2 regions of the Turicibacter sanguinis genome follow, and region 2 is predicted to be linked to the other one. Evidence: a T-box and tRNA genes for the amino acid it is inferred to sense, from the RefSeq annotation. Region 2 holds a T-box; the other holds one or more tRNA genes.
The links. A T-box is a leader RNA that pairs with one kind of tRNA and senses whether it is charged. The one in region 2 lies ahead of proS (proline--tRNA ligase), so its partner is inferred to be a tRNA-Pro.

Region 1 (3,248 bases), 760 kb from region 2:
TCTTATATTTAGCGACTTTAATTGTTTTCATTCCTGGGATTTTTATGACTTCAATAGATTTTTCAAAATCATTAGGAACATTTATTGGATTTGCGCTCGGAACAACAATTGAAAAAAGGTATATTCAATTTCAAGAGAATACAACACTAGTGATTAAAATCTTAAGATGCTTAATTGGAATTCTTGTTATTTTAAGTCTTAAACATGTATTCAAAGAAATCCTAGGAGAGATTAGGAATGCAACTTTTATTATTTATAGCAGTATAAGTTTTATAGGATTTGGTATCTATCCCTTGTTTTTTAAGGGGAAAGGACAAGAGAAAAAGTAGCATCATTAGATGCTACTTTAAAATTCTTCAAAAAGTTTGGAAATAGGTTTGACAAAAAACGACAAACTTGATAATATATAGAAGTTCGTTTCAATAAAAGGTAATGAATTGAAAAACTTTTTTCAAAAAAGATTTGACAAGAAACGACAAACTTGGTATTATATAGAAGTTCGTTTCTGGTAAATAAAACGAACTAACAAAGAATTTTAAAAAGTATTTGACAAAAGAGATGTTGGTTGATAAAATAATCGAGTAACTTCTTGAAAAAAACTTTTTTCAAAAAAACTCTTGACGAAAACAAGTTGAGATGATAGAATAACGAAGTCGCAAAACGGAAAATAAAAGGCCCGTTGGTGAAGCGGTTTAACACACATGCCTTTCACGCATGCATACACGGGTTCGAATCCCGTACGGGTCACCATTTAAAATTAGATAGAAATATCTGCATGGAGGATTAGCTCAGCTGGGAGAGCATCTGCCTTACAAGCAGAGGGTCGGCGGTTCGAGCCCGTCATCCTCCACCATAATTAAATAAAAAAAAGATGCCGAAATAGCTCAATTGGTAGAGCAACTGACTTGTAATCAGTAGGTTGCGGGTTCAAGTCCTGCTTTCGGCACCATCTGGTGGGGTAGCGAAGTGGCTAAACGCGGCGGACTGTAAATCCGCTCTCTCCGAGTTCGGCGGTTCGAATCCGTCCCCCACCACCATTTTGAAAATGGGCTATAGCCAAGCGGTAAGGCAACGGACTTTGACTCCGTCATGCGCTGGTTCGAATCCAGCTAGCCCAGCCATTAAAAGTCCTGCTAGCTCAGTTGGTAGAGCATCTGACTTTTAATCAGAGGGTCAGAGGTTCGAGTCCTCTGCAGGACACCATTTTAAAAAAAAGAATAAACATTTATGGATAAATAAATGCCTGGGTGGCGGAACTGGTAGACGCACAGGACTTAAAATCCTGCGGGTGGTGACACCCGTGCCGGTTCGATTCCGGCCCTAGGCACCAACTTAATAGCGCCCATAGCTCAATTGGATAGAGCGTTTGACTACGGATCAAAAGGTTAGGGGTTCGACTCCTCTTGGGCGCGCCATAAAACGGGAAGTGGCTCAGCTTGGTAGAGCACCTGGTTTGGGACCAGGGGGTCGCAGGTTCGAATCCTGTCTTCCCGACCATTAATCAAATAAAAAAAATAATAAAATGGCGGAGTAGCTCAACTGGCTAGAGCGTACGGTTCATACCCGTGAGGTTGGGGGTTCGAGTCCCTCCTCCGCTACCAACTAATATGTGGAGGAATACCCAAGTCCGGCTGAAGGGATCGGTCTTGAAAACCGACAGTACGTGAGAGCGTAGCGGGGGTTCGAATCCCTCTTCCTCCGCCATATTAATTAAATAACATCGCGGGGTGGAGCAGTTGGTAGCTCGTCGGGCTCATAACCCGAAGGTCGCAGGTTCAAGTCCTGTCCCCGCAACCAAAAGGTCCAGTGGTGTAGCGGTTAACATGCCTGCCTGTCACGCAGGAGATCGCGGGTTCGATTCCCGTCTGGACCGCCATTTAAATAGGCTTGGTAGCTCAGTCGGTAGAGCAAAGGACTGAAAATCCTTGTGTCGGCGGTTCGATTCCGTCCCAAGCCACCATTTGGAGGATTAGCTCAGCTGGGAGAGCATCTGCCTTACAAGCAGAGGGTCGGCGGTTCGAGCCCGTCATCCTCCACCATAAAAGTCCTGCTAGCTCAGTTGGTAGAGCATCTGACTTTTAATCAGAGGGTCAGAGGTTCGAGTCCTCTGCAGGACACCATTTTTGAAAATAGGCGCGTGCCTGAAATAATGAAATGCCTGGGTGGCGGAACTGGTAGACGCACAGGACTTAAAATCCTGCGGGTGGTGACACCCGTGCCGGTTCGATTCCGGCCCTAGGCACCAAATATAATCTAGTGATGATGGCAAGGAGGTCACACCTGTTCCCATACCGAACACAGAAGTTAAGCTCCTTAGCGCCGAGGGTAGTACGCAAGTGCGAGAGTAGGACGTTGCTAGGTTGTACAATGCCTCAATAGCTCAGTTGGTTAGAGCACTTGACTGTTAATCAAGGGGTCCTAGGTTCGAGTCCTAGTTGGGGCGCCATTATAATAATGGCCCGTTGGTGAAGCGGTTTAACACACATGCCTTTCACGCATGCATACACGGGTTCGAATCCCGTACGGGTCACCATTTATTAGTGCCGAAATAGCTCAATTGGTAGAGCAACTGACTTGTAATCAGTAGGTTGCGGGTTCAAGTCCTGCTTTCGGCACCATTAATTTAATAGGGGTGTAGTTTAACGGTAGAACAGCGGTCTCCAAAACCGTTAGCGTGGGTTCGATTCCTGCCACCCCTGCCATGGCGATTGTGGCGAAGTGGTTAACGCACCGGATTGTGGCTCCGGCATTCGTGGGTTCGATTCCCATCAGTCGCCCCATAAATTAGTAGATAACATCCTTAAAGGATGTTTTTTTTATGCTTGGCATTATTTATATATATTATGAGAAAATTTGATATAATATAAGATAATGTAAGGTAATTTTAAGGAGGTTATATGATGAAGGTTGTTATTATTGGTGGTGTTGCAGCTGGAATGAGTGCTGCTGCAAAATTAAAGCGTTCAAATAAAGATGCAAGTATAACAGTATATGAAAAATCAAAACATGTTTCATTTGGAGCATGTGGTTTACCTTATTTTGTCGGAAATTTCTTTGAAGATTCTCAAAATATGATTGCAAGAACAGTAGAGCAATTCAATTCCTCAGGAATTTCTGTTCATCCAGAACATGAAGTATTAAAAGTAGATGTAGATAATAAAGTTGTAACTGTAAAAAATTTAACAACAAATGAAGTGTTTGACGATTACTATGATCGATTAATGGTTGCAACAGGAGCAAGTGCCATT
Region 2 (3,248 bases):
CAAAATCATTGTTCATTAATTCACAACATGCTATAATAAGTTCATCAAGGAAAGAAAAAATGAAATGTGCGAAAGGGGTTTTCTAGCATGAGAACTGAGAAAGAATTTATCAACTATATCACTGAGTGTCCAACAAACGTAAAAATTAGAGGGAATCGTCAAAATATCATTTTAACTTGTGAAGAAACAGAAGTAAAATTCCCGGTAGTTGATCATATTTATACACGATTTGTGTGCTCTTTATCACATGCAGAAGTACTATCAACAGGACGTTTAGAAGAATTGAGTGAGCAAGTTTTACAAGCATTAGCAAACGCTGTAACAGGACGCCGTGAATCTAGTTTTGACATTACATTTGAAGCATAAAAATAAAATAAAGGAAGAAGAGCAGATGGAGTTAAGGGCTCTTCTTTTTCTTGTTTATCTCATCATTTTTTTATGAAAAACAGGGGATAATAAATTATAAAAAATGGAAATTTAGAGTGAGTGATTGAAAGAAATTTATGGTTTAGTTGCGGTTGATTTTGTCTGTTTATTTGAGATGTATAAATCATCTGAATCACTGATAAAGAATGATTATTTAACGGCGGAGTCTGTTGAATTCTTATTAAATCATGAGGACATAGTGAAGATTCAAGCGTTATTGTTGAATGGCGTAGCAACAGGTTTAAGAAATGCTAATTTTAAGGTGAAATCAGTGAAAAATGGATTTGGAATTTTTTTTAATATTGACTTTTTCGATTGAAACGTTTGTCATGAATGTTGATTTTTTTATCGAAAGTAAAGCTTATATATATAAGTCCAGATAAGTTTTTCACACTTGGAAAACTTTTAACTGGACTATAGTGACGCCTAAGGATCAAAAAGACTTTAGTACTGAGACTCATTTATAATAGTGAAATACATTTCTGTTTCTATATAGTAATCCATTTAACATCAGTAGAGCAGATTGAAAACAAGGGATTGTGAACTTTTAGATGAGAGTAAAACAGATGAATGTAAAGCTGACTGACCTAAGTAGTCAATATGGCATGAGAGGTATTGTTTTTTGGGTTTAAAATCGATTAAATTTAACAAAAAATATATTTTTTGAAAAAACACTATTGACGAATGTAAAATTATTGGATAAGATTTAGACAAATATTCGCGTTGAAAAGGAATAGTAAAGACTTCCCTTTTTTGTAGAGAGAGAATGGTTGGTGAAAATTCTCAAAAAGGTGTCTTGAACCAGCCTTGGAGCCCTGTACCGAAAACTTGAAGTAGGCTACAGCGATTCATCTCGTTATCGATGAAAAAGATGTGATCATAGTGCCATGGAATATGATCATAATTAGGGTGGTACCGCCGATTTTGGCCCCTTGCAGAGGGAGCAAATCGGTGGTTTTTTTGTATACAGAAATCACTGATGAACCCCTCACACTGTATAGCTCATCATGAAACAAAGGTTATGAGTCAATAGAATGTAAACTGTGTAGGGAGGAAGTTAACATGAGTAAAAAACTTGTTCAAGCCATTACAGCGATTGATGAAGATTTCGCACAGTGGTATACGGATGTTGTTAAAAAAGCTGAATTAGTTGACTATTCGAGTGTGAAAGGATGTATGATTATTCGCCCATATGGTTATGCCATTTGGGAAAATATTCAACAGTATCTAGATCAAAAGTTCAAAGAAACAGGACATGAAAATGTGTACATGCCGATGTTAATTCCAGAATCGCTACTTCAAAAAGAGGCAGATCATGTTGAAGGGTTTGCTCCAGAAGTCGCATGGGTGACACACGGTGGAAATGAAAAATTATCAGAACGATTAGTTGTTCGTCCAACATCTGAAACGTTATTCTGTGATCATTATTCAAAAATTATTCAAAGTTATAATGATTTACCGAAGAAATATAATCAATGGTGTTCTGTTGTTCGTTGGGAGAAGACAACACGTCCATTCTTACGTACAACTGAGTTTTTATGGCAAGAGGGGCATACCGTACATGCTACAGCTGAGGAAGCAGAGGAAGAAACATTACTGATGCTCAATACGTATGCCAAAATGTGTGAAGAATTTTTAGCAATTCCAGTGCTTAAAGGTCAAAAAACAGAAAAAGAAAAATTTGCGGGTGCACAGGCGACGTATACGATTGAAAGTTTAATGCATGATGGAAAGGCTCTTCAAAGTGGAACGTCACATAACTTTGGAACGGGTTTTGCAAAAGCTTTTGATATTAAATACAGTGATAAAAATTCAAAGATGCAATATGCGCATCAAACTTCATGGGGTGTGACGACTCGTTTAATCGGAGCTATTATTATGGTGCATGGGGATAGTAGTGGACTTGTACTACCTCCACGTGTCGCTCCAACACAAGTGATGATTATTCCAATTGCAGCCCATAAAGAGGGGGTTATAGAAAAGGCATGTGAGCTTCAAACACGTCTAGCAAGTGTTGCTCGTGTCAAGTGTGATACATCGGATAAAACACCAGGATGGAAGTTTAGTGAGTATGAGATGAAGGGAATTCCAGTTCGCGTTGAAATCGGACCAAAAGATATTGAAAATAATCAGGCGGTCTTAGTTCGTCGTGATACACGTGAAAAAATCATCGTATCATTAGATGATCTTGAAACAAAAGTGGTGGAATTATTAGAAGACATTCAACAAAGTTTGTTTGCAAAAGCATTAGCTAAACGTGAAGAGATGACCTTTATAGCGACAAACATGGAGGAGTTAAGAAATAATGCAGATAATCACCCAGGATTCACGAAAGCCATGTGGTGTGAAGATCAAGCATGTGAAGATAAAATTAAAGAAGAGGTTGGATTTACGTCACGATGTATGCCGTTTGTTCAAGAGCAGATAAGTGACAGTTGCGTTTGCTGCGGGAAAAAGGCAACGAAACTTGTATACTGGGCAAAAGCTTATTAAGATTTATAAAAAAAACAAGTGGCAAAACGTCATAAATTTAGTTGGTAGGATGTAAGACAAATAAATTCATCAAAAAAATAAAAAAAACATTCCAAAGTAGCATATTTTTTAAAGCTCATACTTATAATGTGATATCAAATCATTAAAGGAGCTTTAGGCGATGAAAAAATTTGAATACCGATTAGAACAAATAGACGTAGATATTAAAAGTGTCCTTAATCAGGAACAAACCAAAACTCAGGAAATATTAAATCAAAAATTAAATGAATTAGGAAAAGAAGGTTGGAGACTTTGCGGTGTGAATGGATCATGGTATTATTTCACTCGTG

Region 1: it has a tRNA-Pro gene. The T-box ahead of proS (proline--tRNA ligase) is inferred to sense a tRNA for this amino acid. The anticodon was not compared.

The regions. Positions count from the first base shown of each region.
Region 1 is NZ_CP053187.1:106,511-109,758, reverse strand. Features, by position in the region: gene HLK68_RS00720 (phosphatase PAP2 family protein) at 1-329, shown strand, start outside; tRNA gene HLK68_RS00715 (tRNA-Glu) at 674-750, shown strand; tRNA gene HLK68_RS00710 (tRNA-Val) at 778-853, shown strand; tRNA gene HLK68_RS00705 (tRNA-Thr) at 874-949, shown strand; tRNA gene HLK68_RS00700 (tRNA-Tyr) at 953-1,037, shown strand; tRNA gene HLK68_RS00695 (tRNA-Gln) at 1,047-1,121, shown strand; tRNA gene HLK68_RS00690 (tRNA-Lys) at 1,128-1,203, shown strand; tRNA gene HLK68_RS00685 (tRNA-Leu) at 1,242-1,330, shown strand; tRNA gene HLK68_RS00680 (tRNA-Arg) at 1,339-1,415, shown strand; tRNA gene HLK68_RS00675 (tRNA-Pro) at 1,421-1,497, shown strand; tRNA gene HLK68_RS00670 (tRNA-Met) at 1,525-1,601, shown strand; tRNA gene HLK68_RS00665 (tRNA-Ser) at 1,612-1,704, shown strand; tRNA gene HLK68_RS00660 (tRNA-Met) at 1,722-1,797, shown strand; tRNA gene HLK68_RS00655 (tRNA-Asp) at 1,801-1,876, shown strand; tRNA gene HLK68_RS00650 (tRNA-Phe) at 1,885-1,960, shown strand; tRNA gene HLK68_RS00645 (tRNA-Val) at 1,964-2,039, shown strand; tRNA gene HLK68_RS00640 (tRNA-Lys) at 2,045-2,120, shown strand; tRNA gene HLK68_RS00635 (tRNA-Leu) at 2,157-2,245, shown strand; rRNA gene rrf (5S ribosomal RNA) at 2,253-2,361, shown strand; tRNA gene HLK68_RS00625 (tRNA-Asn) at 2,370-2,446, shown strand; tRNA gene HLK68_RS00620 (tRNA-Glu) at 2,457-2,533, shown strand; tRNA gene HLK68_RS00615 (tRNA-Thr) at 2,543-2,618, shown strand; tRNA gene HLK68_RS00610 (tRNA-Trp) at 2,629-2,702, shown strand; tRNA gene HLK68_RS00605 (tRNA-His) at 2,705-2,780, shown strand; gene HLK68_RS00600 (CoA-disulfide reductase) at 2,901-3,248, shown strand, end outside.
Region 2 is NZ_CP053187.1:2,346,878-2,350,125, forward strand. Features, by position in the region: gene HLK68_RS11395 (hypothetical protein) at 88-366, shown strand; gene HLK68_RS11400 (hypothetical protein) at 491-745, shown strand; T-box leader at 1,141-1,362, shown strand; gene proS (proline--tRNA ligase) at 1,489-2,919, shown strand; gene HLK68_RS11410 (DUF4177 domain-containing protein) at 3,080-3,248, shown strand, end outside.